One region of the Peribacillus sp. CSMR9 genome, then DNA from elsewhere that is predicted to be linked to it. Evidence: riboswitches for the same ligand, from Rfam matches in the RefSeq annotation. Region 1 holds a riboswitch; each other region holds the start of a gene.
The links. A riboswitch is a leader RNA that binds a small molecule or an ion and turns the genes downstream of it on or off. The one in region 1 is predicted to bind S-adenosylmethionine.
Positions count from the first base shown of each region.

Region 2: linked by a shared signal. The riboswitch ahead of metK (methionine adenosyltransferase) and the one ahead of N9I19_RS03465 (bifunctional homocysteine S-methyltransferase/methylenetetrahydrofolate reductase) in region 1 are both predicted to bind S-adenosylmethionine.
Region 3: linked by a shared signal. The riboswitch ahead of N9I19_RS14970 (sugar ABC transporter substrate-binding protein) and the one ahead of N9I19_RS03465 (bifunctional homocysteine S-methyltransferase/methylenetetrahydrofolate reductase) in region 1 are both predicted to bind S-adenosylmethionine.
Region 4: linked by a shared signal. The riboswitch ahead of N9I19_RS15335 (5-methyltetrahydropteroyltriglutamate--homocysteine S-methyltransferase) and the one ahead of N9I19_RS03465 (bifunctional homocysteine S-methyltransferase/methylenetetrahydrofolate reductase) in region 1 are both predicted to bind S-adenosylmethionine.

Region 1 covers NZ_JAOPHO010000003.1:69,314-77,460, reverse strand. The annotation lists gene dapF (diaminopimelate epimerase) at 1-675, shown strand, start outside; gene ligD (DNA ligase D) at 692-2,536, opposite strand; gene ku (non-homologous end joining protein Ku) at 2,686-3,528, shown strand; gene N9I19_RS03470 (MOSC domain-containing protein) at 4,047-4,697, shown strand; SAM riboswitch class I at 4,809-4,907, shown strand; gene N9I19_RS03465 (bifunctional homocysteine S-methyltransferase/methylenetetrahydrofolate reductase) at 5,011-6,858, shown strand; gene metH (methionine synthase) at 6,851-8,147, shown strand, end outside.
Region 2 covers NZ_JAOPHO010000041.1:20,796-28,942, reverse strand. The annotation lists gene mnmL (tRNA modification radical SAM protein MnmL/YtqA) at 151-1,119, shown strand; gene mnmM (tRNA 5-(aminomethyl)-2-thiouridylate-methyltransferase MnmM) at 1,109-1,681, shown strand; gene N9I19_RS16785 (hypothetical protein) at 1,838-2,233, shown strand; gene N9I19_RS16780 (alpha/beta hydrolase) at 2,308-3,111, opposite strand; gene N9I19_RS16775 (gamma carbonic anhydrase) at 3,322-3,840, shown strand; gene metK (methionine adenosyltransferase) at 4,278-5,471, opposite strand; SAM riboswitch class I at 5,636-5,799, opposite strand; gene pckA (phosphoenolpyruvate carboxykinase (ATP)) at 6,199-7,785, shown strand.
Region 3 covers NZ_JAOPHO010000032.1:38,959-47,105, forward strand. The annotation lists gene N9I19_RS14965 (GTPase domain-containing protein) at 1-2,170, shown strand, start outside; SAM riboswitch class I at 2,267-2,372, shown strand; gene N9I19_RS14970 (sugar ABC transporter substrate-binding protein) at 2,489-3,601, shown strand; gene N9I19_RS14975 (sugar ABC transporter ATP-binding protein) at 3,658-5,160, shown strand; gene N9I19_RS14980 (ABC transporter permease) at 5,162-6,166, shown strand; gene N9I19_RS14985 (hydrolase) at 6,711-7,067, opposite strand; gene N9I19_RS14990 (hypothetical protein) at 7,255-7,974, shown strand.
Region 4 covers NZ_JAOPHO010000034.1:12,784-20,930, forward strand. The annotation lists gene N9I19_RS15315 (amino acid permease) at 1-1,414, shown strand, start outside; gene N9I19_RS15320 (hypothetical protein) at 1,728-2,252, shown strand; gene N9I19_RS15325 (MFS transporter) at 2,355-3,530, opposite strand; gene N9I19_RS15330 (ArsR/SmtB family transcription factor) at 3,686-3,988, opposite strand; gene N9I19_RS15335 (5-methyltetrahydropteroyltriglutamate--homocysteine S-methyltransferase) at 4,200-5,303, opposite strand; SAM riboswitch class I at 5,613-5,714, opposite strand; gene N9I19_RS15340 (hypothetical protein) at 5,890-6,318, shown strand; gene N9I19_RS15345 (glycerol-3-phosphate responsive antiterminator) at 6,473-7,015, shown strand; gene N9I19_RS15350 (MIP/aquaporin family protein) at 7,245-8,069, shown strand; gene glpK (glycerol kinase GlpK) at 8,094-8,147, shown strand, end outside.

The sequences.
Region 1 (8,147 bases):
CTACTCGTGGAGAAAACGGAAGATATTTATGAGGGCATCCCGACTTTCAAGGTGGAAATTTCCCCGGTAAGTTTTAATGTAAAGGATCTTCCTCTTGTATTAGCAAAAGAACAATTGCTAAACGAACCAATGCCGGAACTTCATGATACCCTTTTATTTTCGGCATTGGCGGTTCCTAATCCACATTTAATCACGCTCGTCGATAGTGACGTTTTGCAAAGTGATTTGCAGGCAGACCTTTCGACAAAGGTCAATCAACCGAATGCGCTTTTCCCTGATGGTGTCAATGTCAGCTTTGTGAAAGAGCTTGAACCAGGGAGCATTTATGTGCGGACATTTGAACGGGGAGTAGGCTTCACTAATGCATGTGGAACGGCGATGTCAGCTTCAAGCCTAGTAACATGCTCTGTTGGAATTAACTCGTTGGAAAGTGAAATATCTGTCTATAATAACGGTGGAAAAGTTAAATGCGTCGTCCATCATGATGAAGAAAGCCAAAAGTATTCAATAGATTTAATCGGGAATGCAACCTATGAATTCAAGGTATTGATTGAAATAAACTTAGATCAGCCTGAAAAATTCAAAATGCTTGAAAAACAGGTTTTTGAATCGGAAACAAGCTTATATTCCAAGCTGCAGGATGAAGTTCAAAGTTATTTGAAAACGACATTATAAATTTAAAGACCAACAATTAGTTGGTCTTTTTTTGTTTTAGGAACGACAATACTTCCAAAAAGGCTGGGCCATTATCGACAAGTCTGTAATCCATAAATGGACACCCTTCCCTTTTTAATCTGTTTGGTACGGTTTCAATCGTATAGTCCTTCAACTGGAGACTTTCGTCCACTTCCTTCCAAAACAAAGGTGTGGCCACACCCGCGAAAGAATTTCCGCGTGGGGAATAAGGAACAATTATGGTTTTTCCTTCACTATGCTGCACAAAGTCCAAGTAAAGTCGATTATGCCGATTTATTTTCATTCTTTCCGTTGTAAAATCATTTGGGTTGGAACTGGTTAGGTAGTCGCCGAGAAAGTCGGTGAATATGCGTGTCTCCTGATAAGTAAATCTGTCATCAGGCAGAGGGATGTGAATTTGCAGTCCTTTGTTACCTGACGTTTTTACAAAAGCCTTTATCCTTAATGATTCCATCACTTTTTTAATTTCCTGTGCGGCCTTTATCGCCAATGAGAAAAATTCGATGGAAGGAGGGTCTAAGTCCAGGACGATTTCGTCGGGCCTTGTTTTACCCGCTTTCTGAAATGGGGCATGGAATTCCAATGCAAGTTGATTACCAAACCAAAGAAGCGTTTCAATATCGTTACACAGCATATACTCGATATCCACATCCATGAACGTTTTAATAAAGGCCGGCGCATAATCAGGTTTGTTTTTCTGGAAAAATCTTTCTTTATCCATAGTGCCATGAGGATAACGGATTGTCGTAAGCAGTTTATCCTTTAAGAAAGGTAAGAAGAAGGATGAAACCTCTCTTAAATAATGGAGGTATTCAACTTTTACCACCTTTTTTCTACCAGTTATCCAAAGCGGTTTATCCTTGGAGGTTATTTGTACAGTATCTGGAAACGTGTACTGGCCTATCACGAATTTCTCCCAGGTGCATTCTTCGGGAGCCGTTTGTAAAAGCCATTGCGAAAACTGAGGTTCACGCAATTCATTTTCCTCATATACGTGTAGGAATTGAACTTCGATGCAAATGGATGGATGGATATAAAAAAATTGTGCATCTTCATCTGATGCATTTTGCTTGATCAGTTCATGCAATATCCTTTTATCTTGAGCACTCAGTCCATTTTTAACACTTCCGATTTTCGTTGCGGCACCTTCTTTTAAAACTGCGAGGGAAACGTAACCATTTTCTTTGTGCAATGCTGTAATGAAACAAGAAACGGTCTTCCAATTTTTCACTTTGATCCAAGATGTAGTACGTTTTCCTTCTTGCCAAGTACCCCGAACTTCCTTAGCGACAACCCCTTCGCCATCTAATAGGATGACCTTATTCAAGGCATTATCCAAAACGTCAAAACTCTCAATTAATTGGATCAAAGCCTTATCATTGGGGTCAGGCGGCATAGGAAAACCAAGTACTTCACCCATATTCAGCATGAATCCCCTTCGTTCTTCCATAGGTTTAGCAGCTATGTCCTTTCCGCTGATGCGAATCAGGTCAAACGCAATAAACCGGCATGGCGAAAAATGAGCTTTTTCTGAAATTAAGGATTGTTTCCCAAGGCGCCCTCGCCACTGTATTTGGAAAAAGTCGGCCTTTGCTTGATTGGTAAGCCAAACCAACTCTCCATCTAACTGTAGCGGGAGATAATCTTCCAGGTCCAAATTTTTGATGTAAGCAATGATTTCTGGGAATTGTGGTGATAATTCCTTCTCGTTCCGACTCGAGATGCTTATCGTATCGGAGTCTATCGTTAAAATTGCCCTAAAGCCGTCATATTTGACCTCATAACGCCAATCTTTGGAGGTGGGGGCTTCAGGGTAATAGGTTGGCAGCATTGGTTTCATTTAGTTTTACCTCCGCAAATAATTGATTAACATTATTTTGCCAAAAAAACGAAGTGTTAGAGTTGGCAATTGTTTTTTCGGTTTTTTTTGAACAAAGGGGAATAATAAAATTGTTCTTCTCTTTAAAAATAAGTTATGAGGTGACGAATATGCATACGATGTGGAAGGGGAGCATATCATTCGGTTTGGTGAACATTCCGATTAAACTTCATGCTGCAACGGAGGATAAGGATATTTCTTTAAGGACGTTGCATAAGGAATGCCATTCACCGATTAAATACGAAAAAGTTTGTCCGGTATGTCAGAAAGAAGTGGGTAAGGATGATATAGTCCGCGCTTTTGAGTATACAAAGGGAAAATTTGTTGTATTGGAAGACAATGAACTAGAGCAACTGAAAAAACAAAACGAAGAAAAAGCCGTGGAAATTGTGGATTTCGTTAAAATAGAAGAAATAGATCCCATATATTTTAACCGGAGTTATTACATGTCGCCTAATGATGGAGGGATAAAGGCTTATTCCCTTCTGAGACAGGCCCTCAAGGAATCGGATAAGGTAGGGTTAGCGAAAATAATCATACGCTCAAAAGAACAAATGGCGGTAATTCGAGTCGTTGATAATACCTTGGTGATGGAAACGATCCATTATCCGGATGAAGTTCGCTCAACAGCGGATGTACCGAATATCCCTGCTAATGATACCATTGTAAAAAAGGAAATAGATACTGCCGTGTTATTGATAGATCAATTAACGACTACTTTCGATCCGGCAAAATACACAGATGACTATCGAACCGCATTACTTGAATTGATTGAATCGAAGAAAACGGGACAAACGACGATTACAGCCAAAACAAAAGAGCCAGTTTCCAACAATGTAACAGATTTAATGGAGGCTTTACAGGCATCCATTGACCGAACGAAACATGATGAACCGGAAAAGAAAAAGACGACCCGAAAGAAAGCGGCACCGAAAAAAAAGAAACAAGCATAAAACAGGAAGCTGAGCGGAAGACGCATTATGTCGCTCGGCTTTTTGCTCGTTTTAACAAAGGGAATGGCAAGATTATGAAAGACTTTACAAAGAAATAATTCGTTAAAATTACATAAGTAATGCATGTACAAATAGGTATTGGATCAAGATGTGATCCGATTAATGGGATTAAAAGAAAATAGTGGATGCAAATGAAGGCAAAAAAATTCGCTCCCTAAAGAGCGACAATGAGGAATTCAATCGTGAAAATCAACATATAGGCGAACGGTTGTAGTTTTCGACTATATATTGTGTTCATATTCTACCATATTTAATTCTGAAATAGCAACAAAATTACTAAACTATCCTATGATTTTTTCTGGAAATCAATGATATTCGACCGCTTAACGGATCATGGGGGATTTTGTATGTTCCGATCCACTATTTTCTCATAAATAATTACAGAAAAAATGGATTTTTAGTATAATTTAAACATATGGGATGATATAAATTAAAATGAACGGAAGATGATGTTAAAAATGGAAAATGGAAAAATCAAATCGCTTCATGCCGGAAGGCCCAAACAGGAAAATTTTTCGAATATCGATATCTTTTCAGCCATGGATAAACAAGCACGGGATAATGTGACAGTAACTAGATCTGGCATAATTGGTGATGGGGTAGGTAATATAAAGTTCCATGGAGGTCCTGATCGGGCTTTGTGCTTTTACCCCTTTGAGCATTATTCATTATGGAATGAAAAATTCTCTAAAAAGCTGGATATCCCTGCATTCGGTGAAAATTTAACCATAGCGGGGATGACGGAAGTATCAACATATATCGGCGATATTTATCAAATAGGCGAAGTGATTGTTCAAATTAACCAGGGGAGGATTCCTTGTTCGACCATTTCCCACTTCAATCAAGAACCTAAGTTTTTGGAACTCGTGCTAAAAACGAGTTTCACTGGTTATTTTGCAAAAGTACTTCAAGAAGGAACGATAAATAAACAAAACGAAATCGTGCTAATAGATCGTTTGCAAGAAAAAATTTCAGTTCATTATGCAGCAGAGGTGATCCTTCATAAACGAGATGGGCTGGAAGGCGCAAACGCTTTACTCAAACTGGATTCGTTAGCGGAAGACTGGAAACAAAGGATATTAAAGAGAATTCAAGCTGCAAAAGATTGAATGATTTTTGCAAAAGTGAAAAAAATGACGATCAGGTATTGAAATTGACAGATTATTAATGTAAATTAAATATAATCAAATTTTGAAATCTTGTGAAAATTATATAAATGGATCTTATCGAGAGAGGTGGAGGGACTGGCCCGAAGAAACCTCAGCAACCAGCTTAGGCAAAGGTGCTAAATCCAACAAGCAGAGCTTGATAGATGAGGAGAATGTTTCAAAAAACCTTCTTCTTTGAGAAGGTTTTTTTTCTTTTCTCTCATACTCATAGAAAACGACAAAAACAGGATTGTTTTTGAGAGAGGATGTAATGATGAATTTTCGTAAAGAAGTGAAAGAAAGAATGCTGGTTGGGGAAGGGGCAATGGGGACCTTACTGTACTCTAATGGCATCGATCAATGTTATGAGGAATTAAACTGTACGAACCCAGATCAAATAGTGTCCATCCACCGTGCCTATTTGGAAGCTGGTGCAGATATCCTTCAATCGAATACCTACGGTGCCAACTTCAACAAATTGAAACGCCATGGACTAGAAGATGAAGTAAGCAGAATCAATCGCCAGGGAGTCATCCTTGCTAAAAAAGCGGCAAAAGGAAAGGCATATGTCTTCGGTACCATAGGGGCACAGCGGAGTATCAGGAAATCGGATTTAAGCATTGAAGAGATAAAGCGAGGTTTTCGAGAACAGCTATACAGTCTGCTGATGGAAAATCCTGATGGGATTCTCCTAGAAACATTCTATGACCTGGAAGAACTTGAAACCGTCCTGCAAATCGTTAAAAATGAAACTGGACTGCCGATCATCGCAAATGTTTCGATGCATGAACTGGGTAATCTTCAAAATGGAATCCATTTAAATGAAGCCTTTCAAAAACTTGAGCAATTGGGTGCCGATGTTGTTGGGGTGAATTGCCGTCTCGGTCCACATCATATGATTAGGGCCTTGGAAGAAGTAAGTTTACCAAAGCAAGCGTCGATTGCCATTTATCCTAATGCCAGCCTTCCGGATTATGTGGATGGAAGGCTTGTCTATAAAGCTGTGCCGGAATATTTCGGTTCAAGTGCCCTCGAGCTGCGTGAGCAAGGTGCCACGATCATAGGAGGCTGCTGTGGAACGACGCCTTTGCATATTCAAGCTGTAAAGAATGCAATTGGAAGTTTGGTACCAGTAAAAGAGAAAATTACTAAAATCCGTGAAATAGAAATAATTGAAGTGATTGATAGAGAGTTGGAAATCCCACTTTACGAAAAGGCCAAAACTGAAAGGACGATACTAGTTGAACTTGATCCACCGAAAAAGTTGGGAATAGAGAGTTTCATGACTGGTGCTGAGGTTTTGAAAAAAGCAGGGGTCGATTCAATTACATTAGCGGATAATTCACTTGCTTCACCAAGGATATCGAATGATGCACTGGCTAATTTACTGAAGACCCAATTGAATGTAACGCCGATGGTGCATATAACATGCCGGGATCGAAATTTAATTGGCCTGCAGTCACATTTAATGGGTCTGCAGACAGTGGGGCTGAATGAGTTATTGATCATCACCGGAGATCCTTCTAAAATTGGGGACTTCCCAGGTGCCACTTCGGTTTATGATTTATCTTCGTTTGACCTGATAAGTATGGTCAAACAATTTAATGAAGGTCTTTCCTATTCCGGTCAAAGTTTGGGCCAACGGGCAAATTTTAAAATTGCCGCCGCGTTTAATCCCAATGTGAAATATCTGGATAAGGCTGTTCAGAGAATGGAAAAGAAGATTGCATGTGGTGCTCAATCCTTTTTAACACAGCCAATTTATTCGGTGGAGCAGATTGAAGAGGTATATGAAGCTACAAAACATTTAGAGACCCCGATTTTCATCGGTATCATGCCCTTGACAAGCACACGGAACGCCGAATTCATCCATAATGAGATCCCAGGCATCAAATTGCCTGATAATGTTAGAAGGGCTATGGCTTTAGCGGGGGATGACCCTGTAAAGTCAAGGATTGAAGGGGTGAATATCGCACGAGAGCTAGTGGACGCTGCAAGGGAAAAATTCAAGGGCATATATTTAATCACTCCGTTCCTTCGCTATGAAATGACGGCGGAACTTACGAAATATATTAGAAAAGTCGATAGTAAACAAACATCAGAGGTGGCAGTACATGAATAAAAAAGCGATTCAAGAACAGTTGGGTACTAAGATTCTCCTTCTTGATGGAGCGATGGGGACCATGCTCCAAGCGGAGAATTTAACAGCAGAGGATTTTGGCGGGGAGCAATTCGAGGGCTGCAATGAGTATTTATCACTGACACAACCAGAAATCATCCAATCCATCCATGAAAAATATTTAGCAGCAGGTGCTGATATCATTGAAACAAATACCTTCGGAGCGACAAGCATCGTGCTTGAAGAATACCAAATAAGCACAATCGCTTACAAGCTTAATAAAATTTCAGCCGAGCTTGCCGTTAAAGCATGTGAAAAGTATTCAAATGAAGATTGGCCAAGATATGTGGCTGGCTCGATGGGTCCCACTACAAAAACGCTTTCCGTAACAGGGGGAACGACTTTTGATATTTTAACCGATTCCTATGAAGAACAGGCACTTGGTCTCTTGGATGGTGGGGTGGACTTGCTATTGGTGGAAACCTGTCAGGATATGCTTAATGTCAAGGCTGCCTTTTCTGGAATCAAAGCAGCCTTCGCTAAAACAGGAAAAGATGTGCCTGTCATCATATCAGGTACGATCGAACCGATGGGCACGACACTCGCTGGCCAGTCCATAGAAGCTTTCTATTTATCGGTTGAACATATGAAGCCCGTGGCTGTCGGCCTGAATTGTGCAACAGGTCCGGAGTTCATGATAGACCATATCAGGACACTTGCAGATATAGCAAATAGCGCCATCAGTTGTTATCCGAATGCTGGGCTCCCGGATGAAGAGGGTCACTATCATGAGTCACCGACTTCCCTTGCGGAGAAAATGAAGCAATTTGCCGAAAAGGGATGGGTCAATATCATTGGGGGCTGTTGTGGTACGACACCAGAGCATATTAAAGAACTTTCCAGGGTCCTCGAAGGCATTCAGCCCCGTGCTATTACGACCTCAGCCCATGGTCATGCCGTATCAGGCATAGAGCCGCTCATTTATGATGATTCAATGCGCCCTTTATTCGTTGGTGAGAGAACGAATGTTATCGGATCTCGAAAATTCAAGGAGCTGATTCGTGGAAAGCATTACGAGCCAGCTGCTGAAATTGCACGTGCCCAGGTGAAAAAAGGTGCCCATGTCATTGATATCTGTCTTGCCGATCCTGATGGGGATGAACTTGGCGATATGAAGGAGTTCGTAGAAGAGGTCGTCAAAAAAGTGAAAGTCCCTTTGGTCATCGATACTACAGATGAAGCCGTACTTGAACAAGCATTAAAACATTCACAAGGAAAGTCCATCATTAATT
Region 2 (8,147 bases), on a different contig from region 1:
TATAGTCATTCACTAGAGATACTAGAAAAAGCAGCTAATTGTTTAGCCTTCAAGTATACAGTATACGCTTATTTTTCAAAAAAAGACCTAGCTGCCCGAATGTTGTATAATATATGTTGCGCTTTATTTTTTACTTAGGAGGTTGCTGATTTGAATCAAGCAAACCCGTTTATATATGCAACGGATAACAAACGATATCATACATGGAATTACCACTTGAGAAATCATTTTGGACATAAGGTTTTTAAAGTTGCCCTTGATGGCGGTTTTGACTGTCCGAACCGTGATGGGACAGTCGCACATGGAGGCTGTACCTTCTGCAGTGCCTCAGGCTCGGGTGACTTTGCGGGCAGCAGGGTTGAACCGCTCGACGTCCAGTTCAAGCAAATCAGCGAACGTATGCATCATAAATGGAAAGACGGTAAGTATATGGCCTATTTCCAAGCGTTCACGAATACGCATGCACCCGTGGCAGAGCTTCGCGAGAAATATGAAAGTGTATTGACCCAGGAAGGTGTCGTCGGACTCTCCATTGCAACGCGTCCGGATTGCCTTCCAGATGATGTAGTCGAGTATTTAGCGGAATTGAACGAACGCACTTATCTATGGGTTGAACTTGGTCTTCAAACGGTTCATGAAAAGACCGCGACGATGATCAACCGTGCCCATGACTTCGATTGCTACAAAGAAGGGGTCGATAAACTGCGCAAACACGGCATCCGCGTATGCTCCCATATCATCAATGGCCTTCCTCAGGAAGATTACGACATGATGATGGAAACAGCCCGGGAAGTCGCCAAACTTGATGTGCAGGGCATAAAGATCCATTTACTTCATCTATTAAAAGGGACCCCTATGGTCAAACAATATGAAAAAGGCCTGCTTGAATTCCTTGACCGTGACGATTATGTCAGCCTGGTATGTGATCAACTGGAAATAATCCCTCCGGAAATGATCGTTCACCGCATAACGGGAGACGGCCCAATCGATTTGATGATCGGGCCAATGTGGAGCGTCAATAAATGGGATGTTTTGAATGCCATTGATGCCGAATTGCAACGCCGCAACAGCTGGCAGGGGAAAAATCATCAGACGGAGGTACAATCAGATGAAGCTTGACCGAATTTTGCCATTCGCCAGGATCCTGCTTGAAAAAGCGGTCCAGCCCGGGGATATTACCTTTGATGGCACGATGGGCAACGGTTTTGATACTGTCTTCCTGGCAGGACTAACCGGAGAAAACGGACATGTCTATAGTTTTGACATTCAGAAAGAAGCACTCCAAATCACAGCGGCCAAACTGATGTCCGAGAATTTACAGGAACACTGCACCCTCATTCACGATGGGCATGAACAACTCAGCAAATACATCAGAAAAGAACATTCCGGAAAGATCACAGGTGCCATATTCAACCTAGGCTACCTTCCTGGCGGTGACAAATCAATCATCACCCAAGCAGATACGACGATATCAGCTATTGAACAGCTGTTCGAGATGCTTGCACCTGAAGGCATCATCATCCTCGTCATTTACCATGGACATCCAGGAGGATCGGCTGAACGGGATGCATTGATGGATTATGTACAGAACTTCCCTCAACAAAAAGCGCATATCCTGAAATACGGCTTCATCAACCAAGCCAACAATCCGCCATTCATTGTAGCGATTGAAAAGAGATGATCGCTCCTGACACCGTTCTTTCGGAACGGTGTTTTTTCATTCGAAGGAAATGGCTACCCCTCAAATGATCGGCAGCAAATTTCCAATCATAACTTTTTGAATTTTTCGTCTATAATAATTATAATTAAAGAAAATAGATAAGAGGGTGTAGAAAAAATGGAACAGTTGCCTATTTCATTACTGACCGATATATTGACAGAAAGAATCAAAAGGGATTCGAGTGAAGAGTACGGGAGTTTTGTCAGATCACTTAATTCATTGACAGAAAAACAAAAAAACATGGAAGACCTCAAACAACTTGAAAATCATTTTGATAAGTTCCTGCCACAGCTCGATTTAGTGATTTCCACACAAAACCATGAAGAAATCATGAATATGAAAGCGACGCTTTTAGATTTATTCGCTAATGACTTGAGCTTTAAATCCATCTATCTCCTATCCACCGCCTTATCCAATAAAAATGAACTTACACATTTGAGCCAATTTATGTATCCGGTTCCTTTTTGGGCACCGGTCATCAAATCGTACGAATTGCTTACAAACGCAGGTTGATCCATTTCAAATAAAAAAAGCTGCTGAATGTCTCAATTCAGCAGCTTTTTCAATTATTCCGCAGGATTTACCGATCAAACGACATACCCTAATATCTTTAAACGATTTTCAACAAAACTCAGCGCATATTGGAATACATCATCACGCTCCGGTTCGTTGAAGATTTCATGATAAAGCTTCGGCCATTCCTTATATTGCTTTTCACTGGCCAGGTTATAATTAAACCACTCACGAACCGCCTTCTTATTCACGATTCGGTCATCTCCGCCCTGCATGACCAAAAGCGGCACATCCTGAAATTCGGGAATCTCTTCAAAAGCATCCTTCATCGCCTGTGCAAGCTCGCGATACCAGCGAATCGAAACCTTCGTGATATATAATGTATCGTTTCTATCGGATTCACGAATTTCCGCACTTCTCGTTGCCATTTCAGGTGTCAATCCGGATTCTACCCTTAACTGAGGCATCATGATGTTCAAACCATGCGAGATGGTTGTCAGGAACTTCCGCGGCTTCGTCACGAGGCCTAAACATGGAGAAGAAAGAATCACCCCTGCAATGTCCCATTCCTCTTCCTGAAGAAGGCGTATCGAAATCAAACCGCCCATGCTATGTCCAAGTAAAAAGACCGGCAACGAATATTCGTAAGCCTCTTCTATCCAGCTTTTCACTTCGTCTAAATATTCATCAAAGGAATCGATATGTCCCCGGTAGGCGCGAGTTGTCATACCCTGCCCAGGAAGGTCGCCCATGACGACATGGTATCCAGCTGAAAGCCACATTTGTGTTAACCACTTATAACGGCCGTGATGTTCCATCGCCCCATGAATGATGACAATGACGCCTTTTGCGTCTCCTTCTGTCTCCCATTTCCACATTCGAAATCCCCCTTTCACTTTTCACTTGTTGTATACGATCCATTATAGTTAAAATAATATATATAAATTATAACCATATTCGTGATTTTCGCCAAAAAAGAAACCTAACAAGTTGTACATTTATATTATAAATAGCCAAGTGTATTTGCATACGGTATATTAAAATAATACATAAAAACATTCACTTCGGAAAGGAAATGATTGAAAATGATTATTTATCCGTTTAAAGGTAAAGAACCTGATATCGCTGAAAGCGCTTATATTGCTGAAAACGCTGTCGTGACAGGTGATGTGAAAATTGGTGAAGAATCGTCAATTTGGTTCAATTCCGTCATACGCGGCGATGTATCCCCAACCATCATTGGGAACAAAGTCAGTATACAGGATAACAGCGTTCTGCACCAAAGCCCAAATAATCCATTGATCATCGAGGATGAAGTAACCATTGGCCATCAGGTCACTTTACATAGCTGTAAAATCCGAAAAGGAGCTTTGATCGGCATGGGCTCGATTGTGCTTGATGCAGCGGAAATCGGCGAAGGGGCTTTTATAGGTGCAGGCAGTCTCGTTCCCCAAGGCAAAGTCATTCCACCGAACATGTTGGCATTCGGACGCCCAGCTAAGGTCATTCGTGAAATCAACGAAGAAGACCGTCAGGATATGGAACGTATCGTACGCGAATATGCTGAAAAAGGGCAATACTACAAAACGGCAGAACGTATAAAATAAACTGAATATAGCGGGAACTTATAGGTACGCACCAAACTTACGAACTCACGAGTATATGAGCCAAATTCACGAGTAAATGAACCAATCTCACGAGTATTCGCACTAATCTCACGAGTAAACGAGCCAAACTCACGAGTATTCGCACTAAACTCACGAGTATTCGCACTAAACTCACGAGTATTCGCACCAAACTCACGAGTAAACGAGCCAAACTCACCAGTATTCGCACTAAACTCACGAGTAAACGAGCCAATCTCACGAGTAAACGCCCATTCTCATGAGTATACGCACCAAACTCACGAGTAAACGCACTAATCTCACGAGTATATGCACGTGAGTGGATTTCTATGGGATTTCTTGAATTATTCCCTCTGACGGCAAAATAAATCAATAAAAAAAGGTGTCCGCTATAAGCGGGACACCTTTTCATTTATTGATTATGCTTGTGCTTTTAATGTTTCTGCTTTATCTGTGCGTTCCCATGGAAGATCGACATCTGTACGGCCAAAGTGTCCGTATGCAGCTGTTTGTTTGTAAATCGGGCGACGAAGATCAAGCATTTTGATGATACCGGCTGGACGAAGGTCGAAGTTAGCGCGAACTAGGTCAACAAGGACTTCTTCGCTAACAGTACCAGTTCCGAACGTATCAATCGAGATCGATACAGGCTCTGCCACACCAATTGCGTATGCCAATTGAACTTCCGCTTTGTCAGCAAGGCCAGCTGCCACGATGTTTTTCGCAACGTAACGAGCAGCATATGCCGCAGAACGGTCAACTTTAGTAGCATCCTTACCAGAGAATGCACCGCCGCCGTGACGAGCGTATCCGCCATACGTATCAACGATGATTTTACGTCCAGTAAGACCAGCATCCCCTTGAGGTCCGCCAATTACGAAACGGCCAGTCGGGTTGATGAAGTACTTAGTTTCAGCATCGATCAATTCAGCTGGAACAACTGCTTTGATCACATGTTCTTTTAAATCTGCTTGAATTTGTTCAAGCGTAATTTCTGCATCATGCTGTGTAGAGATAACGATCGTATCTACACGTACAGGACGGTTATTCTCATCATACTCCACAGTTACCTGTGTTTTACCATCAGGGCGTAAGTAAGCAAGCGTTTCATCTTTACGAACTTGAGCCAGGCGGAATGAAAGTTTATGTGCCAATGAGATCGGAAGCGGCATAAGCTCTTCAGTTTCATTACAGGCAAATCCGAACATAAGACCTTGGTCCCCTGCACCGATTGCATCGATTTCTTCCTCTGACATGTTTCCTTCACGAGCTTCCAATGCTTTATCGACGCCAGCTGCGATATCGGCAGACTGCTCATCAATTGAACTTAATACAGCACAAGTTTCAGCATCGAAACCGTATTTCGCACGTGTGTAGCCAATTCCTGCAATCGTATCACGAACGATACGCGGAATATCCACGTAAGCGGATGTTGTAATTTCTCCAGCAACAAGTACAAGACCTGTTGTTACACTTGTTTCGCACGCAACACGTGCATTTGCATCCTTAGCAAGGATAGCATCTAAAATGGAATCTGAAATCTGATCACAAATCTTGTCCGGATGGCCCTCTGTAACAGATTCAGAAGTAAATAGACGTTTCTTTGACATCATATTTCCTCCTTGGAAGTTAGTATGTTGTAGGCATAAGCCTGATTTTTTACGGAACTCGTTTCCCTCATTAGTTTCAACTATAGACACAGAATTACTTATTAAAAACACAAAAACCTTCCCTGGCAAATGAGGAAAGGTTTAAAATTCTGTCTTCTATCCTTTCACTCTTATCGTTCAAGGGTTTTTTACCTTGCTCAGGTTAGCACCATCACCACTATTCCTTGAAGAACCATCGCTTTATTTTCGGCGATCGATCTTGGAGTCAAGTTCAATATGGCAGGTTGCTGGGTTTCAAAGGGCCTGTCCCTCCACCAACTCGGGATAAGAGAATCCGTACAATTTAAGATATTATCGTATCTGGTTGGAATTTGTCAATGCTTTTCTAAAAAAGAACATTTCCCCCAGAATGGCGTTCACGTGAAAATACGTGTTGGTTCAACGTCTTTAAAGGGTTTCCAAGCCGGGGCGAATAGAAATAATGAAAATTGCCATTAATAATAGAACATTGAGAACAAGAATTGGAAAGGCATCATGATTTACCATTCAAAATTAAGATGCTTCCATGAAAGTATATGCGATCATCCTGACTCGGTTCCTTCCCATTTAAATTGATTAATGCGGCCAGTTGAAAATTATCACAAAAAAAAATAAATAGTATAGACTATTTAAATGAATGTGTTATACTAATTGTAATATAAAAACTTAAACAAAGGAAGGTACCTCATATATGAATTCTGTAGATGTTTCTAATGAGTTACACCAATTATTAACAGGAAACAATGTTCAAACTCAACTTTCAGTTCCTCAATTGGTTGAAAAGGTATTGAGCAGAAACGAAGGCGTTTTAACATCAACTGGCGCAGTAAAAGCTGAAACCGGCAAATATACTGGTCGTTCACCTAAAGATAAATATATCGTGGAAGAAGCATCTGTTAAAGATAAAGTCGATTGGGGTTCAGTGAACCGGCCAATTTCCGAAGATGTGTTCAATAAACTATATAATAAAGTAGTTGACTACCTAAAAGCAAAAGAAGAGATTTTTGTTTTCAAAGGTTTCGCTGGTGCAGACGAATCATCACGCCTTCCTATCCAAGTTGTTAATGAATATGCTTGGCATAATCTTTTCGCCCATACTTTGTTCATCCGTCCAAACGAAGAGGAACTAAGAGGTCACGAATCAGAATTCACAATACTTTCGGCACCTAATTTCAAAGCAGATCCAGAAGTGGACGGAACTTCTTCTGAAACTTTCATCATCGTTTCATTTGAACGCCGCACCATCCTTATCGGCGGAACGGAATATGCAGGAGAAATGAAAAAATCGATCTTCTCGATCATGAACTACTTACTTCCAGAGGCTGGAATCCTTCCAATGCATTGCTCTGCTAACGTAGGACGTGAAGGGGACGTCGCTTTATTCTTCGGACTGTCCGGTACAGGTAAAACAACGTTATCCGCAGACACTAATCGTAAACTGATTGGCGATGACGAGCACGGCTGGTCTTCTAACGGTGTATTCAACATCGAAGGCGGCTGCTATGCGAAAACGATCAACCTTTCACGCGAAAAAGAACCACAAATTTTCGATGCGATCCGTTTCGGTGCCGTATTGGAAAACGTAGTTGTTGATCCTGAAACACGTGAAGCGAACTATGATGATAGTTCATTAACAGAAAACACTCGTGCTGCATACCAAATGCAAGCGATCGATAACATCGTGAGCCCAAGTATCGCAGGACACCCAAATACAATCATTTTCTTAACAGCTGATGCTTCAGGCGTACTGCCTCCAATCAGCAAGCTTTCCAAGGAACAGGCAATGTTCCATTTCCTAAGTGGGTACACAAGTAAATTGGCTGGTACTGAAAGAGGAGTAACTTCACCGGAAGCTACATTTTCAACATGTTTCGGTTCACCATTCTTACCGCTTCCCGCTACACGCTATGCTGAAATGCTTGGAGATAAAATTGACGAGCACAACGCAAAAGTATACCTTGTCAACACTGGATGGACTGGCGGTGCATACGGAACTGGCAGCCGTATGAAACTTGCTTACACTCGCGCGATGGTACAAGCGGCACTTGAAGGCGAATTAGCAAATATCGAGACAATTAAAGACGATATCTTTGGTTTGGATATTCCACTTCATGTTCCTGGTGTTCCTGATGAAGTGCTTCAACCAATCAAGACTTGGGAAGATTCTGCTGCATATACACAAGCAGCTACAGCTCTTGCTGCCCAATTCCGTGCAAACTTTAAAAAATTCGGAAGCGTTCCAAGTGAAATCGAAGAACTTGGCGGCCCGACGGCATAATAAATTGTACCAAAAGGACCAAGCCCTTGCTTGGTCCTTTCTTTATAAACTGACTAATCTGAGCAAAAAATCAACCATTACGATCTCACTGCTGTAAAAGCCACATTAGCCTGAAGCGCCAGGCAAACCAAATCTGCTCTTCACATGTCCGCATAGGAAGTCATATTTACAGAACATATAGTATTATCCAATCTATACTTTTGAATTAAAAACAGCCAAGAAACTGTCTCCTATGTTCCAGCTAGTGGCTATCATTCCATTTGTTCAGAAAGCCCGGGGAAAGGTCTCCTGAACCAATCCTATACATCCTGCTGGCCATATAAAAAACGAGGAAGTTCGTCATCATTTTTTCATACTATAAA
Region 3 (8,147 bases), on a different contig from region 1:
CCAATCGATGGATCCGGACTACTTTTCAACTGTCCTTGGTTCGCTATACACACTTGACCAGGGTCGTTTCGAAAAGGTGACGGTTGCCCTCTGGAAAAATTATAAATATACCGATTCTTATTTTGAATGGCTAAGAGTGATTAATAACTTGATAGATACCATCGAATTAAACCAAGGGGATGTATGGGATGAGCTTTCCGTCTATTACAGGGATGCATATGCAGGTCTGTTGGAAGGAACGCACCTAATCAAAGATTTAAGCCCTGTCGTGCCAAGGTTGCTGGAAAACTGGCTGAAAATCGCAGATGGGGAGCTTTCGCTGTTTGCGGCGGCATCCGCGCTGTCCTGGAATGAAATCTTCCCGGATACGATTAATGCGCTGGTCATTCAGGATGCAGAAAGCCTGCTTTCGAAATCGCCTAAATTGGGAGGCGGACTGGAAGCGGGAGAGAAACTGTTCAATTCTATCATCCAATGGGCTGAAGAGAATGATTTAAGGGTTGGCAATAAGCTTAAATGGATGGTCGAGGGGCTTAAGGATACCGGAAATTTCAATCTTCTTCTTGTGGGAAGTACAGGAAATGGCAAGACATCCTTTATACAGTCAATAGTTGGCGAGAGCATCGCTGCCGAAGATCATTCTTCACTAGTCAGCGTCAAAGACGGGGATGATTTGGAAATCCTTGAAATTACCGATACAGATAGCAAGGTTGTCATGGAGCTAACTGAATTGGATGAAACACGCCGCCAGCGCGGGACTATTGTCGATGTGACGCTTATTAGTGACTATCTTAGAAATAATCGTCTGCGATTATTGGATACACCGGGGTTCAATGGGGAAAAAAGCGTGGAATCGGATTTCCAAGGCTATTTACATGGCAGTGATGGCCTGATGTTCGTTCTTGATGCCCGGGCGCCTTTCACCGGTAGTGAACGGGACCTGTTATTGGAAATTCAAATGATGGCTCCGAAACTGCCGATTCATTTCTTATTAAATAAAATGGATACGATATACAGTGATCAAGTCGCGGTCCGGATGGAAGACGAAACATGGGATAAAGTGAATGCATATTTCCCGAATGCGAAAGTGTTCGCTTTCTCTAAACTTTATGACAGCAAGCAGCAGTTGAATGACCTTTCTGCATTCCTTCAATCGAATTATCAAGATGATAATTGGAAAGAAAGAAGATCTGAAAAAATCCTTGCTTTCATTCGTAAAACTTTATCTTATCTGTTAGAAAAACGGACAGCCAATGAACGGAAATGCGAGCATTCCATCTCTTGGAATGAACAGATGGAAGTCAAATTGAATGGTGCGGTCAATCAACTGGCTGATTTAGAAAAAGAAAAAAGTGAAAATATCATAAGGTCGTACCGTGTGCTTAAGGATGAAGTGAAAAGTCAGCTTTCTTCTAAAATTCCTGAATTACTGAGGGATTGCTCTAAATCGTTAACGGAAAGCAGTGATTTCAGTCAGGTCCATATACAGTTGAACCATGAAATGAATGAGCGGATTCAAGCCTTCATTTCTGACAAGATCATGCCTCAATATTACCGTTCTCTTCAAGATTGGATTGCTAGTTCCCAAATGGAGTTCTCACAAAGCCAACAGTTTATGGATGAGATGAGTGCCGGATTCAATGAATTATACAAAGAAGAACGGATTATGCTGGCAGGTGACTTCAGGGTATTGGATGACTGGCGCCGTGATGCCGACCGGATGACAAGCAGTATCCGCATCGATGACGTTAATATCCTTTTGCGAAGGACTCCATCACAATTGCTGCTTAAAGGAGCAGGAAAGCTGTTTGGGGCAATACCGCAAAATAAAGCCAATATGTACAATCGTTATAAGAAATACTTGGAAAGTGAAGATTACCAGGATGTTGCGGAAATGATCACTGAACGCTTCCTTACCCAATTTGGATTGTTTGAAAAATCTTTAGATCGGGACATCTCACTTTTCTATCGCAGCTCATTTGCCTTACTTCAAAAAACAATAGAGCAAACGCAGACAGAAATTAAAGACTACCAGGCTACATTGGAGCATATGAAAGAAAATCCGGAAGTTTACCGTGATCCGATCACTGTGTTCGAAGTGAAACTACGTCAGTTGGAGAGACTTGAAAAAATTGAGAAAAAGCGTCTAGCCCAGCTTCAAAGAAAATAAAAGTAGCAGGAAACATTTCGAATATTCGAAAAACTATTGACTTTACGACTATATCCCTATAAAGTGATAATTACGAAAAACGTAACACGATATATTCTCTTATCAAGAGTGGCGGAGGGACTGGCCCTAAGATGCCCAGCAACCGTTCCATTAGGAATTGGTGCTAAATCCTGCAAAACAGAAATGTTTTGACAGATAAGAGAGGGATAAGTCTGCAATACAGCTGATTAAACCTCTCTATTACTAGAGAGGTTTTTATTTTATGATTTACACCAACTTAACTGATAAGAATAATAAGAGAATGTGGAGGGAAACAAGATGGGAAGATCTATTAAAGGGATATTCGTTTCAGCCATCGCTTCGGCGTTGCTTTTAACGGGTTGTTCTACAGGACAGAGTTCCACAGAATCGAAGAAAGAAGAAAAAGTATCATTTGAAAATGTACCGGAAAGATTTGCTGATGGGGAAGGGGCCAAAATCAAAGTGATCCGTAAAATTGGCGGTGATGATCATACGGCCCAATACCTTGCTGGAGCGAAGGAAGAAGGAGAAGCAATGGGCTTTCAAGTGGATACGTATACAGCCAATGGGGATACGGCTAAATTCCATGATGCGATCGCGCAGGCTTTGCAGGAAGATTATGACGGCTATATCATCTCCCATGGTGATGATGCAGCAACAGTGAATGACGTTCAAAAGTTGGTTGATGCAGGTAAAAGCGTTGTCACATTCGATTCAATTAGCGATTTATCTAAAATAGAAGGTGTGACATTAACTTCACAGGATGATGAAGCGTTGGCAACACTGGCTTTTGATAAACTGATAGAAGAACAGAAAGGTGAAGCGGCGATTGCTTACCTTTGGGTGGATGGTTTTCCTCCAATGGTGAGAAGAAATTCAGTTTATCAGGAAAAATTAAAAGAAAACCCTGGAATTAGGGAAGTCGAAAGATTCGGAGTGGCATCTGCAGATACTGCGGTTCAAACACAAAATGCAGTAGCCGCAATGCTGAATAAATACCCAAAAGGTAAATTGGATGCCATTTTCGCAACATGGGATGCCTTCGCTATCGGTGCCGCCCGGGCGATTAAAGAAGCGGGCCGCGATGAAGTGAAGATATACGGAATTGATGTATCGAATGCAGATCTTCAGGAAATCCAATCGGCCGCTAGCTCATGGTCCTACACGGCAGCCGTCGATCCCAAGTTGATTGGTGCAGTGAATATGAGGATATTGGCAAAAAAATTAGCGGGCGAAAAAACACCGCAAACCTATGACTTAGAGGCTTCACTTATTTCACAAAAGCAAATCCAAGCCTCAAAAGAAGCCGTAAACATGGCAAATCTGTCTGGTATTGTCGAAGGATGGGGTGTATCAACGGAATTTGAAGAAGATTGGATGAAAGTTTTGAAAGCTCATTATAAAAAGTAAAAGGGGACACTCTCTTTCAAGTGAAGGGAGTGTCTGTTCAATAAGGGGGAATGGACATGGGCACGCAACTAGAAATGAAGAAAATCTCGATTGAATTTCCAGGAGTGAAGGCGCTTAGTGAAGTTGACTTTTCTATACAATCAGGGGCAACCCACGCATTGGTCGGTGCAAACGGAGCAGGGAAATCGACGTTAATGAAGGTTTTATCGGGAGCCCATGCTCATTATTCAGGTGACATTTTTATTGATGGGATAAAGCAGGATATCCGCTCGCCCAAAGTGGCGCAGGAACAGGGTATTCAAATAGTTTATCAGGAAGTAGATACGGCCCTCATCCCTTATTTAACCGTTGGGGAAAATATAATGTTGAATGATATGGTCCAAAACATGGGAAAAAAACAGATAGTTCAATGGAAGGAGCTGCACAACCAAGCCTCTTTAATTCTTGAAGATATGAAAATTCGTGTCCCTTCGAAAAAGCTGGTAAGAGACCTTACTTTGGCTGAAAAACAGATGGTCCTGATAGCAAGAGCCGTTTCGACAGAATGCAAATTCCTGATTCTCGACGAACCAACTGCTCCGTTAAGTCATACAGAAACGACAGAACTTTTTCGAATTGTAAATGAATTAAAGCAAAAAGGTGTTGGAGTCATTTTCATTTCACATCGTCTGCCTGAGATTTTTGAAATCTGTGAGGAAATTACGATCATGAGGAATGGGGAGCTTGTCACTTTTCGAAAAATGGAAGACATCACCCGTAACGAAGTGATAGAGAATATGCTAGGGAAAACCATGGATGAACAGTTCCCTGAAGTGAATTCTTCGATTGGCGACGTTATTCTGGAAGTGAGGGGATTGTCAGATACAGAGAAAGTTAAAAATGTCAGTCTGCATATTAAAGCAGGGGAGATAATCGGCTTGGCAGGGTTGGTCGGGGCTGGGAAAACGGAGTTGTGTAAAAGCCTTTTCGGTCATACTTCGATTACAGCAGGTGAAATCATCCTAAATGGCCGTAAGCTTTCTTTGAAATCACCGCACCAAGCAGTAAAAAGCGGTCTGGCACTTATACCTGAGGAACGCAGGAAAGAAGGGGTCCTTGTTCAGGAATCAGTATCGGCGAACTTGACTGCAGCCAGTATCGGCAAATTCTGCAAGACATTCAGTTTTGTGGATCGTAAGGCGGAAATGGAAAAAGCGAAGGAAATGATCGCAAGTCTCGGCATTAAAACTCCTTCCGGGGAGGTGAAAGTCGAAAACCTTTCAGGTGGTAACCAGCAAAAGGTTGCCATTGGAAAATGGCTTATAGCCGATGCGGATGTATACATATTCGATGAACCAACGAAAGGTGTCGATGTTGGAGCCAAGAAGGATATATTCGAAATGATTGCAAAGCTTGCGAGGGATGGGAAAGCGATCATTTATGCATCATCCGAGCTCTCCGAAATCATTGGCATTACTAACCGGACATACGTGTTATATGACGGGAGCACTGTCATCGAACTAGAAACAAGCAAAACGAATGAAGAAGAACTGCTATTCTATTCAACAGGAGGAAATTAGGATGAGTACACCCATTTCTGTTACACAGACAGCGAAAGCGAAGAAAAAGGTGGACCTGTTCGAATTTTTCTATAAATACGGCACAATATTAACGATTGTCATTCTAATTGGAATTTTTGCCGTGTCCAATCCATCTTTCATTCAAACTACTAATCTGATCAACATCCTGCGTTCCATCTCAATCGTGACCATCATTGCGATCGGCATAACGATATCCTTGACAGTGAATGGGTTCGACCTTTCCGTCGGCTCCGTCGCATCATTGGCCAATGCCATCGTCATATCAATGTTTGTCTGGTTTTCGCAGGATACATTAATCGCCATATTAGCTGCGATCGGCGCCTCGCTTGTCGTAGGGGCTTTGAATTCATTCATGATCGTTAAATTGAGAATTCCCGACATGCTGATGACATTGGCTACCATGTTCATTATCCAGGGAATTGCCCTTACCTATACAAAAGGGGCCACGGTTTCGCAAAATATGGTCATGCCCGACGGAACATTCGCAACAGGACTGATCAGCCCGTTTTTCGCCAAAATTGGTCAGGTACCATGGATAATCCTGATCATGGCAGTCATTGTGGTAGCGACCCATATCTTTTTGACTTATACGAAGCACGGTCGTTATATGTACATGATTGGGGGAAATAAGGAAGCGGCTAGACTTTCCGGGATATCGGTCAATAAATACAAAATCCTTGCCTATCTGCTTTCAGCTCTATTTGCTGCAATCGGGGGGATTGTCCTTGCTTCAAGGGTCATGACATCGGAAATCAATTCAGGGTCCCCCTATTTAATGGATGCCGTTGCGGCAGCCTTCATTGGTTCCTCCGTTTTAGGAGCGGGAAAACCGAATGCCTTTGGAACCTTTGTCGGTGCAGTCCTGATCGGAATCCTTCAAAATGGTTTGATCATGATGTCCGTTCCGTATTATGCTATGGATATCGTCAAAGGAACAGTGCTGGCCCTTGCGCTCGCGGTAACTTATTATAAACAAAAACATTAAAATGAATCTATCACCTTAAATTATTAAGAGGCCGTTTCCCATTTAGGATAAGGGGTAGACATTGTCCTTATTAGATTCTTCTTGCAAGAATCCTGTCATTTTGAATTTTGAATAAAGATTGATAAAAATCCTGTTGGATATGAACAGGATTTTTTCGTTGGCACCTAAAGGGCGGGGTTATCGAGATAAGAATTTCGTTTATGTATCGTCTTCATTTTACTTTATCACCTCTTATAATAAAGTCGCCAAAAGCAATTATAAAAGAAGGAGGAGCTAGTTCGATAACCGCAAATGACGCTAGTTGCTGAGGGTTGAGAAATTGGGTGCAGCGGCTCCCCAGCTGATGGTCAGAAGGCTTCTTTTAGAAAAGGCTGAAATAAAATGTCCAGAAAAATGCTAAGCAAAGATACTCGCCCCAAATAAAAACTTATATGATAGACCTCCTGATTTTTATTCAGAACACCATCATAATATTGTTAAGGGATAACACCAACTGATTTTCAAAAAAACAGAACCTTTGAGTTTCAGGTTCTGTTCATATTTTCTATTTGAACTTTTGCACCTCTTCTTGTCCCTCGAATTTGTTGTCTGTCAATATGCCGATTTCTTCGATATGGTTTCGGGCCGTTTCATCGCCAAATTTATATATGAGGGCATAAAGCTTTTTCATGGCTGCATCGTATTTATCATTTGCCCGGTCATGATGATAGAGAAGGTAGGGCACATGTGAACGGGCATATGCCTCCAGGTCATCTGTCCGGTGTTCCTCCAAGCATTGTTTCAATTCTGCAAGTTCCTCATCAGTTACGTGTACAGTGAAGCTCGGGTTCTCTTCAAGTTTTTGTCCGAGTACGTCGCCGCTGACCAAATCGACATGATAGGTCTGTTTGTCCTGCCTCATTCTGCTCATCATCCTTTCAACTGTTTATCTTTCTGTACCACTTTTTGTAAAAAGATAATCATAAAAGTCAACATTTCCTTAATGAAAATGATAGGAAATAGAGGTATCGGTTTTCTTATCAAAGGGTTTAAGATGGATGTATAGAATAATATGGGAGAGTATCTTTGGAAAAGTGAGGAGTGATGTAGTGAAGAGAACATTCATGGTTATTTTTTTGATGTTGATTGCTTCAGGCTGCGTAACAAGGAATTATGATTCCAATATGGATTTGGGGAAAAGTCAGTTGAATGAGGAAAATTATTTAGAAGCCCACGAGGCATTTGAATTAGCTTATATAGAAGCAAAAACACCGGAAGTAAGAGAATTAATGGATCTTTCAGGTTTTCTGGCAAGTGGAATGAAGAAATACGACGAACAGGATTTTGATTCGGCCCAAAGAGATTTTCAAGAAGCAGCCGCATATAAGGCAAAATACCAGGAAGGTAAACTAATGGTTTTAAAGGCGGCGGAAATGCATCCGGTATCAGGCCCAGCCACTATAGAAACCGTAGAGGGGAATGACGAAGTGGAACCGGTGGAGGAAGCAAGTAAAGAAGGGACCATTGGATCCGAATTAGAAGATAAGGCGGTAACGGATACAAAAGCTGAGACGGTAAAAGGAAAAGAAGAGAGTAAGGATTCGGTTAGTACCTTAAGTAAATCTCAGGCGGAGAAGCTTGTGAAGGATTACGTGGACATGGAAAATTTCCCGCATTTGCAAATAGAATATGATCATGATGCCGAAAAGGGAGATTACATTTTTCAAGTGTTCGAAGTGGATGAAGGCAGTCAGAAAAATGGCCATGCAGCTACTTGGGGCTGGTATGGTGTGAATAAGGAGACAAAAGAAGTGTATGAAGTCATGTAAAGGTATATATAACGGTCGAATTGAAAAGGGGCCCATGTTGAGGCCTTTTTGTTTTCTAGCATGCAAAATATCATATAGCAGGATTTGATAAAATTTTATATTTTTTATAAAAAGGTCACTTATTTCTTTATTTCTTAAGAATTTTTTAATAATTACTGTATATGATTGAGCCA
Region 4 (8,147 bases), on a different contig from region 1:
TTTAAAATCTCGTCATTTAACGATGATTTCCATTGGAGGGGCTATTGGCACCGGACTGTTTCTTAGCAGCGGGGCAGCTATCCATACAGCTGGACCAGGCGGCGCATTACTTGCTTATGCCTTAGTTGGGGCAATGGTGTACTTCGTGATGACCAGCTTAGGGGAACTGGCCGCCTTTATGCCGACAAGCGGTTCATTCAGTACCTATGGAACGAAATTCGTCGATCCGGCATTTGGGTTTGCCTTGGGATGGACGTACTGGTTCAATTGGTCGATGACCATAGCGGCTGAGTTGTCAGCCTCAACAATGATCATGAAATTTTGGTTTCCGAATAGTCCATCGTTGTTGTGGAGTTCATCATTCTTGGTGCTCATTTTCCTATTAAACTACTTATCCGTTAAAGGATACGGTGAAGGGGAATACTGGTTTTCCTTCATAAAAGTAACGGCCATCGTTATTTTTATAATCGTTGGAATACTAATGATTGTCGGCATCATGGGTGGAGAAGCAGTAGGTTTTAAAAACTTCACAGTCGACGACGCTCCTTTCCCGGGTGGATTCATGGGTGTCTTCATCGTATTCATAGCGGCTGGCTTTTCTTTTCAGGGTACCGAAATTGTCGGCGTGGCTGCCGGTGAAAGTGAAGATCCTGCACGGAATATACCAAAGGCCATTAAAAGTGTCTTCTGGAGAATCCTGCTCTTTTACGTATTGGCAATCTTTGTGATAGGACTGCTTATCCCTTATACGAATTCAAGTTTACAAGGGGATAACGTCATGGTAAGCCCGTTCACGCTCATATTTGAAAAGGCTGGTGTGGCCTTTGCAGCTTCGCTTATGAATGCCGTCATTTTAACAGCGGTATTATCAGCAGGTAACTCTAGTCTATATGCATCTACGCGTATGTTATATTCAATGGCAAAAGATGGACAAGCACCGCGCATTTTTGCAAAACTTAATAAACGCGGCGTACCGGTTGCAGGAATGATTTTGACGTGCTCCATCGGAATGCTAGCCTTTTTAGCTTCCGTATTCGGTGATGGTAAAGTGTATATTTGGTTAATGAATGCGATTGGAATAACAGGATTTATCTTTTGGCTCGGCATTTCCATTAGCCATTACCGTTTCCGCAAAGCATTCATCGCTCAAGGCAATTCTTTGGAGAAGCTTCCATATAAGGCATTATGGTTCCCGATGGGGCCAATCTTCGCCATTTTAATTGGCATGATCGTCATCCTGTCCCAAAATATCCAAGCATTTTTCTCAGACCAGATCGATTGGGGCAGTGTTATAGCTGCCTACCTAGGAATCCCGCTTTTCCTTGGCCTTTGGCTTGGCTATAAACTGGTAAGAAAAACTAAATTCGTTAAACTTGATGAAGTAGAATTTGACTTTGACAAAAAATATGAATGAACAAGCGTAAAGTAAAATCAGTCGGACAATTAAATTGTCCGGCTTTTATTTGTTTATCAATAGGCTCATATTAAAGGCCGAAAAAAAAGGAGTTAGGACGAATAAAGTGGAGATAGGACGAATTAAACGGAGATAGGACGAATTAAGTAGGAGTCCGGTCGAATTGGAAACAGCCAAATTTAAGTTGGTGGATGAAGAAATTGTTCTCTTATCATTATGGAAATCCACACATACCTGCTGTGAAAATTTACTAGTTATAACTAATGTGGGCAGGGTATCAGAGTAGCATCCTGGTAAGGAGGGTTGCTTAAACATGTTTGGTCTCTCTGATATCATTAAATTTCTATTTTCCTTTTTTTTGATCATGCCAATCGTTACGCTGATACATTTGAGCGGGCATATTTTCTTTGTTACGATCTTTGGGGGATCAGAAAAGAAGATCTTGATCGGTTGTGGTAATAAACTTTTCGCCTTTCGGAACATAGAGGTGAGGAAATATTATTTTTGGAATGGGACTTGCGAGTTCAAGGGATTAAAACATGATAATCGATTGACGAATACGCTGATATATTTAGGGGGGGCTATCTTTAATTTAGTCAGCATGCTGATCATATATAGCTTAGTGTATCAGAATATCCTGGACAGCTCGGTGATCTGGTATCAATTCATCTATTTTTCTTTCTATATTATGTTTTTCTCCTTGTTTCCGATGTATTTCGCGGACGGGTCGCCTAGTGATGGGAAGGCTGCGGAATTGGCCTTGAGGAACAAGCTGGAAGATAGGGTGACGGATGATATATTTGTGAAGAAAATGGATGATGATGATAGCTGCAAGTAAAAAGGGGACGTGCTAGTGACCGTTCCTTTTTTGTTTGCTTTCAGCTTTAGGATTTATCATAAGGCTAAAATCTAGCCTTATGATGAATGTTTATATAACGGTCTAGGATTTTATGGATTGTGCTATTTTACTGCTTGACGATGAACTTGAAAGGACCAGAACTATGACCATGGCAATGGCAACCCCTGTTGCACCGATCCAGGTTATGGAAGCAAGGGATACTTGTTCTACAGCAACACCGCCGATTCCAGCACCTGCCGCCATGGCCAATTGCATCATCGACTGATTCAGACCGAGCATGACTCCTGATGATTCAGGTTCAAGGGTCGCTAAATGATATTGCTGTGTCGGCCCTGATGACCATGCTGCGAACGACCATAATGTAAGGATTATCAAAACGCCCATCAATGAATTCGTAACGATGGATAACATGATGATCATCATAATATGCAGCGCCATACCGCCAATTAGTGTAAATGATACACCCCATCGATCCGTACTATAACCGCCAAACTTTGATCCGATCAAGCTTGCAATACCGAATATAAGCAAGGCCGTGCTAAGTAGAGAGTCACTTATCCCTGATACGGATAGCAAGTAAGGGGATAGATAGGTATAAGCTATCGAGTATCCGCCAAGCCAGAAGAAGGTTATCGATAATCCAAGGGCAACTTTCCTTTTTTTAAGAAGGGCCAGCTGCTGGAGAAGTGGTACTGGTTTATCCCCTTTGGTAGGAGGAATGGTAAAGAATAAAACGATCATGGCAATCAGGCCGAATAGGGCGATTCCGCCAAAGACGGATTTCCACCCGAATGCATCTGTCATGATTCTTCCGAGAGGTACGCCAATGATAAGGGAAGCTGTAAACCCCATGACAACTGTCGCAATAGAACTTGCTTGTTTATTTGGCGGAGCAAGCTTAGCGGCAATATTCAGAGCGGTGACTACAACCAATCCTGCACCAAGTGCCATGATTATGCGTGCAAATAGAAAAGGTCCAAAGCCTGGTAATAGAAAGGCAAGCAGATTGGCCACTACGAATAGTCCAAGGGAATACAACATTAATCTTCGTCTGTCTAAACTTGCTGTCAAAGCCATGAGAATGGGTGTACCGATTGCGTAGACAAGGGAGAAAATTGTAATGAGCTGTCCTGCGGCAGCAAGGGTCACTCCAAGAGAATCCGCAATCTTATCCAAAATTCCGGATATGATGAATTCGGATGTTCCTACTAAAAAACTGATAATCGCTAACATGTAAATTTTCCATGTATTAAGCAAAATAGATTCACTCCTCATTAATGATTATTAATTTTATATAAAGACATATCGCAATATGTTAATATGTATGAATAAAAAATAAACATATCGCGAAATATCGAAATGTTAGAGAGAAAAATGAACCCAACCCTCTAAGGTACGGATCAGGTTCATTTTCATACTTCTTCTTTCAAGAAATCAGTAATTTTTGAGATTGCCTCTTCATCTCGTTTGTAATACGTAAACTTTCCTATCCGCTCCGTTTTAATCAATCCTGCTCTAAGAAGCATCGAGAGGTATTGAGAGGCCGTGGACTGGGTCATGTTTAATTTTTCGGTAATCTGACTTACGCAAACGCCGGTTTCCTTCATGTCTATTCCCTCATGAGGGGTGAAGTGGAGTTCAGGCGCCTTGAGCCATTGTAAGATTTGCAACCTGGATTCATTGGATAATGCTTTAAATATCTCGATTGTTTTCATACATTTCATTATATCGAGAATTATCGATATGTCAAATGGTTTTATCATTCATCGTTAGTTTCATAAATAGCAAAACTTGATACCGTTATCTAAAGAGTCATTAAAGGAATGGAAATGTATTATTGCAAGAACCTAATCGGCTCCCTTATCAGTGCGGGCCGATTAGGTTGTTCAAATCCTGTAAATCAGAATTAAAGTCTCCGCTAAAAAATCATTTCCATACTTCTTTTGCTACATCAACGACGAATTTCAGCTTTTCCCATTGCTGTTCTTCGGTCAGCTTGTTGCCGTGATGGGTGGAGGCGAAGCCGCATTGTGGACTTAAGCATAATTGTTCGAGAGGAACGAAGTGCGAGGCTTCTTCAATGCGTGCCTTAACAGCTTCCTTGTCTTCGATTTCTCCATTTTTTGAAGTGACGACACCCAGTACGACCCGTGCACCGCCATTTGGAATGTATTCCAATGGCTTGAAATCTCCTGAGCGTTGATCATCATATTCCAAGAAAAATCCATCCACTGTTTCTTTTGCCAATAAAGTTGGGGCGATACGGGCATAGCTTCCTTCAAACGCCCAAGTCGACTGGTAGTTCCCACGACATAGGTGTGTAGTGACGACAAGGTCTTCTGGTTTGCCTTCCAATGCGCCATTAATTACGCGAAGTGCAAGATCGATTAATTGTTCCCTCGTATATTTTCCATCTTTGAACTGGAAGTCTGGAGCTGAAAGTCTGGCAATATATACATCATCCAATTGAAGATAACGTACACCTGCTTCATAAAAAGCCTTCAAAGCATGCTGATACGCTTTGATGATATCATTAGCATAGTCTTCAATATCAGGGTAGATGTCTTTATTATGAATGCCTACAGCAAATAATTGATTCGGACTGGGAATGGTTTGCTTGGCAACGGCGCGTCCGTTCACGATTTTGTTCAATTCAATGAAATCGCGAATGAAGGGATGTTCAGGATTGAATGAAACCTTCCCGGTATTGCGAACGTTATATCTCTCTGTTTCCACACCATCGAATGTGAGACCTTTTTCAGTCACATATCCCTCGATGCCATTTAAATGTTCGAGGAAGTCAAAGTGCCACCATGTTCGTCTGAACTCACCATCCGTCACGGCCTCTAATCCAACTTCAATTTGTTTTTCGACAATCCGATTGATTTCTTCGGTTTCAACTTCACGAAGCCGCTCTGCTGAAATGGTACCTTCCTTAAATTGCTTTCTGGCAATATGTAAACGTTCAGGTCTTAATAAACTTCCGACGTGATCGGCCCTGAATGGTGCCTTCGTTAATGTGATTGACATGTTGCATTCCTTCTTTCCTTTTAAAAATAGGCTCTTTTCGTAAAGATTGTTGTTTTTAAAACGAAACTATTTAAGGTTGATTGGAGCGGAAGTTCGAGACTCCTGCGGGAGCAGCGGGACAGGTGAGACCCCACAGGCGTTTACGCCGAGGAGGCTCACCGCCCGCCCCGCGGAAAGCGAGCATCTGGAGGGGAAATCAACCACAACTCACTACCTGGTAAATAGCAACAAAGTATGTGAAAACAGCCTAAAAATAAAACACCTCTTCTTAAAAATAAGAAGAGGTGTTGGCAGCAAAGCTATATACTCTTCTTATCTTCAAGTTTCTACACTTCTGGAATTAGCACAGTACATGATCAGTCTGTTGCTGAGGCATCAAAGGGCCAGTCCCTCCACCTCTCTGGATAAGAGTTGTCTATTAAATTAATTAAGACTATACAGGTAGTTTTTATAAAGGTCAAGTAATGAAGGTGGAAGATTTCGAATATACCGATTATTAATATGGGCTGAAATGTTAACTACATCAGGGAACCCGGCATATGCTATAACCGACGTTTCATTTGAGCGGCAGGAGGGGAATGCAAGGATGAGTACATTCAGTCCATTCAAAAATGGCATACCGATAACGGTAACTGAAGCCATGATAGAGAAAATCTTAAGAATGAAATCATATGGTCAGGATATTAAAGTCGAGATTACGCCAAAGCATATAGTGCTTTCCGGAACGATGGAAGTGAAAAAAATGATGTTAAAGAAAAACGTAGCTTTCCGGATTACATTAAAACCGCTTCATGTGGAAAAAAGAACAATTTTATTTGAATTAGTGGAAATGGAGCCTATTGACAGGAATTTCATTAACCAAAGGATATTTAACAAACCGCCATTTTTTGAATTCGAAAATAGAACGATCAAAATGAATGTTAATGCTTGGAACATCGTGAGAAAAATCCCCGTTGGCACAATTAAATCATATGAGCTGGTCGAAGGTGCATTGAAAATGAAACTTTCAATATGATGGATCGTTTTTAGCCACAATATTTAAAGGGGATGCCAGGTATGTTAGTGTAAGGGTAGGTTGAAATGCCATACCTCACAATGTGTTTGATAAATCAAGCTCAATAAAATATACTAAATTACTTATAGTTTTCCAGGAAATAAGGGGGGAAATAATGGACCAGAAGATTTTGCCTGCTTCAGCAAGCATGAAGGATTTCGAAAGATTTTTAGAAAGTTCCTATGAAATAGGTGTGTTTCTTGATTTGCATATATCACAATTGAAAAACGTAAGTATGATGGCAAAGCAGCATAATAAGAAAATGATTTATCATGTCGATTTGATCCATGGCATAAGAAGTGATGAATATGCGACAGAATTCATTTGCCAGGAGTATAATCCATATGGGTTGATATCGACTAAATCAAGCGTCATTTTGAAAGCGAAGCAAAAAGGGGTCATTGCCATCCAGCGAATCTTTTTAATAGATTCACATGCTCTGGAGAAAAGTTATAAGCTGGTGCAGAAAACCAAGCCGGATTATATCGAAGTTTTGCCGGGCGCCATGCCATGGATGATTAAGGAAGTGAAGGAACGATTACAAACACCGATTTTTGCAGGCGGCCTCATACGTACTTCGGATGAAGTCCTGAACGCCCTTGATGCTGGAGCTTCGTCAATCACCACTTCCAAAACTGAATTATGGGATATCGTTTAATGGGGTCGAACGAGGAAGTTGAAAAAAATTACAGAAAAATAGAATAATTCCTCGCAAAATAATTGACAGCGTTTTCACAAACTAGTATATTGTAAATTATAAGTTAATATATGTGACGGAGACTAGGAGATTCACAACAGATATACTCATTATTATTATGAGGATATTTCTGCTGTGAATCTCCTTTTTTATTTGGTTTTTAAAATTTATCAGGGGAGGGGTTTTATTCATGACTCCATTTTGGGGAGAAGTAGTAGGCACGATGATTTTAATTTTATTTGGTGCAGGCATTGGGGCGGGATCTTCCTTAAAAGGATCTTATGCCAAGGATGCTGGCTGGATTGTCATCACGATTGCGTGGGGACTGGCTGTTACAATGGGTGTCTTTGCAGTGGGTTCCATAAGCGGGGCACATTTAAACCCGGCTGTTACAGTAGCATTAGCTATCAATGGAGATTTTCCTTGGGCTGATGTGCCAGGGTACATCATGGCCCAAATGATAGGGGCAATTATAGGTGCGACTCTTGTATTCCTACATTATTTACCTCACTGGAAAGCTACGGAGGATCCAGGTACAAAGCTTGGTGTGTTTTCAACCTCACCGGCTATCCCACATACTTTTTCAAATCTATTAAGTGAAATGATTGGTACGTTCATCCTTGTTCTTGGCTTATTGTTTATTGGAGCCGGCGAGTTTACAGAAGGTCTGAACCCATTTGCTGTCGGTTTATTGATTGTTGTTATCGGGATGTCGCTAGGAGGAACGACAGGCTATGCCATAAACCCTGCCCGTGACCTTGGACCTCGTATTGCTCACTTCCTGCTGCCAATACCGGGTAAGGGAAAATCAAATTGGGGCTATGCTTGGATTCCTGTTGTTGGTCCGATTGTCGGTGGAGCACTTGGAGCTGTTTTCTATAAAGCGGTCTTTTTAGGTGAATTGACGACAGCCTTTTGGGCTGTTTTAGGAGCAAGTCTGATAATATTGGTGTTAGCATATACTTTTGGCAAAAAGCAATCAAGTGAGTTAGAAATTAGCAACATGGCTAGTTAAATTAAAAAAGGGGGGAAACACAGTATGGAAAAATATATCTTATCATTGGATCAAGGAACAACTAGTTCACGGGCGATT